DNA from 2 places in the Alkalihalobacterium sp. TH-98 genome. Region 2 is predicted to be linked to the other one. Evidence: a T-box and tRNA genes for the amino acid it is inferred to sense, from the RefSeq annotation. Region 2 holds a T-box; the other holds one or more tRNA genes.
What was found. The T-box of region 2 lies ahead of pheS (phenylalanine--tRNA ligase subunit alpha). A T-box ahead of a tRNA ligase gene usually reads a tRNA of that ligase, here a tRNA-Phe.
Positions count from the first base shown of each region.

Region 1: it encodes a tRNA-Phe, which carries the amino acid that the T-box ahead of pheS (phenylalanine--tRNA ligase subunit alpha) is inferred to sense. The anticodon was not compared.

Region 1 is NZ_JBYCKM010000028.1:11,090-14,500, reverse strand. Features, by position in the region: gene AC2VNP_RS11230 (adenylosuccinate synthase) at 1-955, shown strand, start outside; tRNA gene AC2VNP_RS11225 (tRNA-Lys) at 1,485-1,560, shown strand; tRNA gene AC2VNP_RS11220 (tRNA-Glu) at 1,575-1,649, shown strand; tRNA gene AC2VNP_RS11215 (tRNA-Asp) at 1,677-1,752, shown strand; rRNA gene rrf (5S ribosomal RNA) at 1,763-1,878, shown strand; tRNA gene AC2VNP_RS11205 (tRNA-Phe) at 1,891-1,966, shown strand; tRNA gene AC2VNP_RS11200 (tRNA-Thr) at 2,004-2,079, shown strand; gene AC2VNP_RS11195 (peptidoglycan DD-metalloendopeptidase family protein) at 2,363-3,411, shown strand, end outside.
Region 2 is NZ_JBYCKM010000054.1:2,425-5,835, reverse strand. Features, by position in the region: gene AC2VNP_RS20685 (TrmH family RNA methyltransferase) at 272-1,027, shown strand; T-box leader at 1,096-1,330, shown strand; gene pheS (phenylalanine--tRNA ligase subunit alpha) at 1,401-2,435, shown strand; gene pheT (phenylalanine--tRNA ligase subunit beta) at 2,450-3,411, shown strand, end outside.

The DNA.
Region 1 (3,411 bases), on a different contig from region 2:
GTTAGATATCGTAGAAGAAGAGCGTAAAGGTGCAAATAAAATTGGAACAACAAAAAAAGGTATCGGACCTGCTTATATGGATAAGGCAGCGCGTATCGGTATCCGAATTGCAGATTTACTCGATCGTGAAGAATTTGAGCAAAAAGTGGAACGTAATTTAGAAGAGAAAAACCGTATGTTTGAGAAGTACTATGAAGTCGAAGGATTTAAAAAAGAAGACTTCCTGGATGAGTACTATGAATATGGACAACAAATTGCGCATTATGTTTGTGATACATCTGTTGTTTTAAACAATGCATTAGATGATGGTCGTCGTGTACTTTTTGAAGGTGCACAAGGAGTTATGCTTGATATTGACCAAGGTACATATCCTTTTGTTACTTCTTCTAACCCAATTGCTGGTGGGGTTACAATCGGTTCTGGTGTAGGTCCATCAAAAATTCATCATGTAGTAGGAGTTTCAAAAGCGTATACAACACGTGTAGGTGATGGTCCATTCCCAACGGAACTTCATGATGAAATTGGTCATCAAATTCGTGAAGTAGGTAATGAATATGGAACGACAACAGGTCGACCGCGCCGTGTCGGTTGGTTTGACAGTGTTGTCGTACGACATGCCCGTCGCGTAAGTGGTCTTACGGACTTATCACTGAATTCAATTGATGTTCTAACAGGAATTAAAACGTTAAAAATTTGTACAGCCTATAAATATAAAGGTGAAATTATTGACGAATTTCCAGCTAGCTTAAAAGTTCTAGCGGAATGTGAGCCTGTATATGAAGAGTTACCAGGATGGGAAGAAGATATTACAGGTGTTCGTTCATTAGACGAACTACCTCCTAATGCGCGTCATTATATTGAACGTGTATCTCAATTAACAGGTATTCCTTTAGCAATCTTCTCAGTAGGTCCAGATCGTAATCAAACAAACTTAATTCGTGGTGTGTTTGTTTAAATTTTATAACTTTAGGCAAGAATAAGTAAAAGCTTGTTCTTGCCTTTATTTTTATAAATAAATCGGCTCTACAGCAATCAAAATATGAAAATAGCCTTTGAAGATAACTGCCATTGGCTAGCTTTTTAGCGAAGACAGAGGTGTAGTTGTCTTATACTTAATTCCTAAAATTGTTTACTACGTCAGTCGAGTCTACTTCTTTACCGAGAATTTATAATTGTAAACGAACAAAAAAGACTTGAAAATGAACGAGTTTTACAGTATTCTATTAAAGGTTGTTCAAGTGCTTGTCCAAGTAATAAAAAAAGAAAAAACTTTTTTTAAAAAACTACTTGAAAACGATAAATACTTATGTTAATATAATTCTTGTCGTTAAGAAACATTAACAAATATGAGAGCCATTAGCTCAGTTGGTAGAGCAACGAGCATAGGCATCTTCGAACTACTACGAGTTGTTTCGACGCATCAATCTTCAAAGAAATACTGGTAGAGGAAGAAACATCAATTTGAATAATCATCCTTAATCTAGGAGCCATTAGCTCAGTTGGTAGAGCATCTGACTTTTAATCAGAGGGTCGAAGGTTCGAGTCCTTCATGGCTCACCACTTTAAATTAAAGTGGCCCGTTGGTCAAGCGGTTAAGACACCGCCCTTTCACGGCGGTAACACGGGTTCGAATCCCGTACGGGTCACCAATTACATTGAAAATTAAATATTATTATGGTCCCGTGGTGTAGCGGTTAACATGCCTGCCTGTCACGCAGGAGATCGCGGGTTCGATTCCCGTCGGGACCGCCATAATAAAAAGTTTGGTGATGATGGCAAAGAGGTCACACCCGTTCCCATGCCGAACACGGAAGTTAAGCTCTTTAGCGCCGATGGTAGTTGGGGGCTTCCCCCTGTGAGAGTAGGACGTCGCCAAGCTTTTTATTTTTAGGCTCGGTAGCTCAGTCGGTAGAGCAATGGACTGAAAATCCATGTGTCGGCGGTTCGATTCCGTCCCGAGCCACCATTTACTTTAGTAAGTTGCTAATACCTTAAATATGTATGCCGGTGTAGCTCAATTGGTAGAGCAACTGACTTGTAATCAGTAGGTTGGGGGTTCAAGTCCTCTCGCCGGCACCATTTATTTTATTCTTCGGAATAAATATTAAAGATTTACCATAATCATATATATCGAGTAACGACAAATACACCGTTTAGATGGTGTTTTTTTTTTGCCTTTAACAGGAGAAATAGAAAAGACCACCTTCCTTTAGGAAAAGCTATTTCGTGTAGGATTATTACATAAACATTTCATTTTCAATTATCTGACACATTTTAAATCGCTTTATGTTAAAATGATAAAAGTTGTCTAAGTTTGTCTAATAGAGCAACTTTGGATGTAAGAGAGTTTTAGGAGGATCTTATGAATCTGTTTAAATCGACAAGTGCCGATGAAAGTAATAGGTTTAGGCACAGTAATTTACTAGAAAAATGTAAGAGCTTTGTACATAATTCCATACATAATGTAAAACTTGCGACTAGTGTAGCAGCATGTTCAGCTTTATTGTTAACAGCGCCTGCAGTGCTAGCTAATGAAAATAGCGATAGTTCATTACAAACGATCTATCACGTGTATGTAGATGGTGAAAGAATTGGTTCTATTAATGATACGGAAGACTATCAAAGACTAGTGGATCAAAAGATTAACCAATACACTAAACAATATGAATCATTTAATCTAATGATTGGCCAAGATGTTAAGCTTATTCCAGAACGAGTATTCCAAGCAAGAACAAAAACAGAAGAAACGGTGGAAAAACTAGATGAGCTTTTAACCATAAAAGCTGAAGCTGTAGCGATGCGTTTTGACGATGAGACCGTTTTATTCGTTGAAGAACAAGAAACAGCAGAACAGGTCTTACGGGATTTTAAATTACAGTATGTATCAGAAGATGAGTTAGTGTCTTATGAAGAGGATAAAGAAGATGTAGAGCACTCGGTAGAACCAAGTGTAGGAGAAACAGAAATTCAGGAGATTTCTTTATCATCGGAAGTAGAGTACGAATACAGCCTAGCTCGTCCAAGTGATATTTTATCAAAAAACGAAGCGATTAAAATGCTAAAACTCGGTACGCTAACTGAGGAAACGTATTCCGTTGATGTAGGGGATGTTCTTGGGTCCATTGCGAGTAAGCATAACTTATCAACGAACGAGTTACTAGAGCTAAATCCTGATATCACTGAGGATACACTTCTACAAATTGGGCAAAAAGTCAATGTAACAGCCTATAAACCTACTATTACTGTTCTAGTCGAGAAGGTAACAAAAGTCGAAGAAGAAATTACTTTCCAAACAGAAACGAAAGAAGATTCGTCGATGTGGAAAGGCGATACGAAAATTGTGCAAGAAGGAAAACCAGGAAAACGGATTGTAAGCTATGAAATCGTAGAGCGAAATGGTCAAACGGTTAA
Region 2 (3,411 bases):
TTGATCTTCGACTAAGGGCCCCACGTCCTGTGGGAACGTCGAAGTCACCACATCCTGTGGAAGCTCGTTGGTTTGCTTCTGCGGTCCTTGGAAAATAAGATCACTTTTCCGTCGTGCGGATTATGCTTACGAAGATACAAGCTTGTGCTCACGTATTAAAAGCATACGCTGTGCTCCTCAAAGCTACACCGCCTTGAACTTCTTGGTTCTTTTTGTCCTCCTTTTTGAACGATATAGCAGTTTGCATTTTGATATAGATGAGGAGTTTGTAATGAATCGTATTGAATCAGCTAAAAACCCAAAAGTAAAACAGTGGAAAAAGTTACATACAAAAAAAGGGCGCGATACCGATCATCAATTTTTGATTGAAGGAAGGCATTTAATAGAAGAAGCTCGGAAATCTGGTTTTGATCCTATAGAATTGATCATTTCTGAAGAGTACGATGTTCCAAAAAACTGGTCGGATTGGCAAGTGCCAATTACTTACGTTACGGATCGTGTCATGGTGGAGTTAAGTGAAACAAAATCTCCACAAGGAGTTATCGCAATCTGTCAGCAATTTGAACATCATTTTGTTCCAAGTCAAGGGCGATATTTATTAATAGATGCCGTTCAAGACCCAGGAAATGTTGGAACGATCATCCGCACAGCAGATGCTGCTGGAGTTGATGGAATTGTTTTAGGAGATGGATCAGTCGATCTTTATAATGGAAAAGTCATTCGTTCCACCCAAGGTTCCTTGTTTCATTTGCCGATTGTAAAAGGTAATTTATTGGAGTGGATTGAAAAACTAAAATCATTGGATATCCCTGTTTATGGAACAGCTCTTGAAAATGGACAAGACTACAATGAAATAGAGTCACCATCTTCATTTGCTTTAATGGTTGGGAATGAAGGAGAAGGGGTTTCAAAAGACCTTTTAAAAGAAACGAATGCTAATTTATATGTACCGATCTATGGCAAGGCGGAGTCGTTAAATGTCGCGATTGCTACGGCCATTTTACTTTATGGATTACGAAAAAAATAAATGGACTTGCACTGTGTGTTATTTTTTTCTATACTTTAATAAGTTTGATATTACATATTTTAATATTGCCAAAAGCGTTGAAGGAGAGTAGTAGGCTGTCAATCACCATCTAGGGAGGAAATGTCTTAGACTGAAAGCATTTCTATGGATGAAACAGGTGAATTCACTCTTGAGCTAGCACCGGAACATAGGATGGTTAACTTGTCTTATTAAGGTGTTATCGGTTTAAACCGTTATCTAATGAAGTGAGCAGTAGATATTCTATTGCTAATAAGGGTGGTACCACGAGCCATCGTCCCTTAGTTTGGGGCGATGGCTCTATTTATTTTTAGGGAACATTCCAATTTGTAATTAAAAGAGGGAGGAAATATACATGAAAGATCGTTTAGAAGGTCTCAAAAATGAAGCGCTTGAAAAAGTAGTACAAGCTGACTCTTTAAAAGCTTTACAAGACATTCGTGTTGCATACTTAGGAAAGAAAGGTCCGATTACTGAAGTATTACGAGGAATGGGACAGCTATCAGCTGAAGAACGCCCTCTCATCGGACAAATGGCTAATGATGTTCGAGCAGCGATTACTGAAAAGCTAGAAGAAAAAGAAACGCAATTAGAGGCACAAGAAGTAGAAAGAAAATTAGCAGAGGAAAGTATTGATGTTACACTTCCAGGCCGACCAGTAGTAAAAGGAGCTCGTCATCCGTTAACTTCCGTTGTTGAACATGTTGAAGATGTGTTTATTGGAATGGGGTTTGAAGTCGCTGAAGGTCCTGAAGTAGAAACGGATTACTATAACTTTGAAGCGCTGAACTTACCGAAAGACCATCCAGCACGTGATATGCAAGATTCTTTTTACATTACAAATGAACTTTTACTACGTACGCATACTTCTCCTGTACAAGCTCGTACGATGGAAAAGTACAAAGGACAAGGGCCAGTTAAAATCATTTGTCCAGGAAAAGTATTCAGACGTGATGACGATGATGCGACGCACTCCCACCAATTCATGCAAATTGAAGGACTTTACATCGATGAAAACGTCCGTATGAGTGATTTAAAGGGGATGCTAGATACATTTGCAAAACAATATTTCGGTGAAGATCGCACGATTCGTCTTCGACCGAGTTTCTTCCCGTTTACAGAGCCTTCAGTTGAAGTTGATGTCTCTTGTGGGATTTGCGGTGGAAAAGGCTGTCGAGTATGTAAGCAAACAGGTTGGATTGAAGTACTTGGAGCTGGGATGGTTCACCCCCGTGTACTTGAAATGGGTGGATTTGATCCGAAAAAGTATAGCGGATTTGCATTCGGTATGGGTGTGGAACGCCTAGCAATGTTAAAGTACGGTATTGATGATATTCGTCATTTCTATACAAATGACTTACGTTTCTTAGAACAGTTTAAACAGGTATAAGAGGAGGAGAGAATATGTTAGTTTCTTATAAGTGGCTTCAAGAATATATCGATGTGGCTGATTTAACGCCGAAAGAAATAGCGGATAAGTTGACTAAAGGCGGTATTGAAGTAGACATCATTCATTCCCTGAAAAAAGGAATGAGCGGAGTGGTGGTTGGACATGTAGTGGAATGTACTCAACACCCAAATGCAGATAAATTACGAGTGTGTAAAGTAGATGTAGGTGCAGAAGAACATTTACAAATTGTTTGTGGTGCAGCCAATGTCGGTGCCGACCAGAAAGTAGCTGTAGCAACAGTTGGTGCTGTATTACCAGGGAACTTTAAAATTAAAAAAGCGAAACTTCGTGGTGAATTATCACAAGGGATGATTTGTTCACTTCAAGAGTTAGGAATTGAAGGAAAGTTAATTCCAAAGGAATTTGCTGAAGGGATTTATAATTTTCCGGCAAATGTTGAACCTGGTCAAGATGCACTTGAAGTTCTTAATTTAACAGATGAGGTTTTAGAATTAGATTTAACGCCAAATCGTTCAGACTGTTTAAGTATGTTAGGTGTTGCCTATGAGATGGCTGCATTGTTAGGTCGCGAGGTAAAACACCCAACAATCACTGAAAGTTCAAGCAGCGAAAAAGCATCTGACTATATAACGGTACAAGTGGAAGCATCCGAAGACAACCCGTATTACGGAGCTAAAATTATTAAAAATGTAAAAATCGGACCATCCCCTTTATGGTTACAAAACCGTTTAACAGCTGCTGGAATTCGTCCGATCAGTAATGTAGTCGATGTAACAAACTATGTCCTGATTGAATACGGTCAACCACTTCATGCTTTTGACTATGATCGTTTTGGATCAAAAGACATAGTTGTTCGCCGTGCGCGTGATGGAGAAGAAATTGTGACGCTGGATGACGAAACACGAAAGCTAAGCGCTGACCACCTAGTCATTACAAACGGCACAGAAGCAACGGC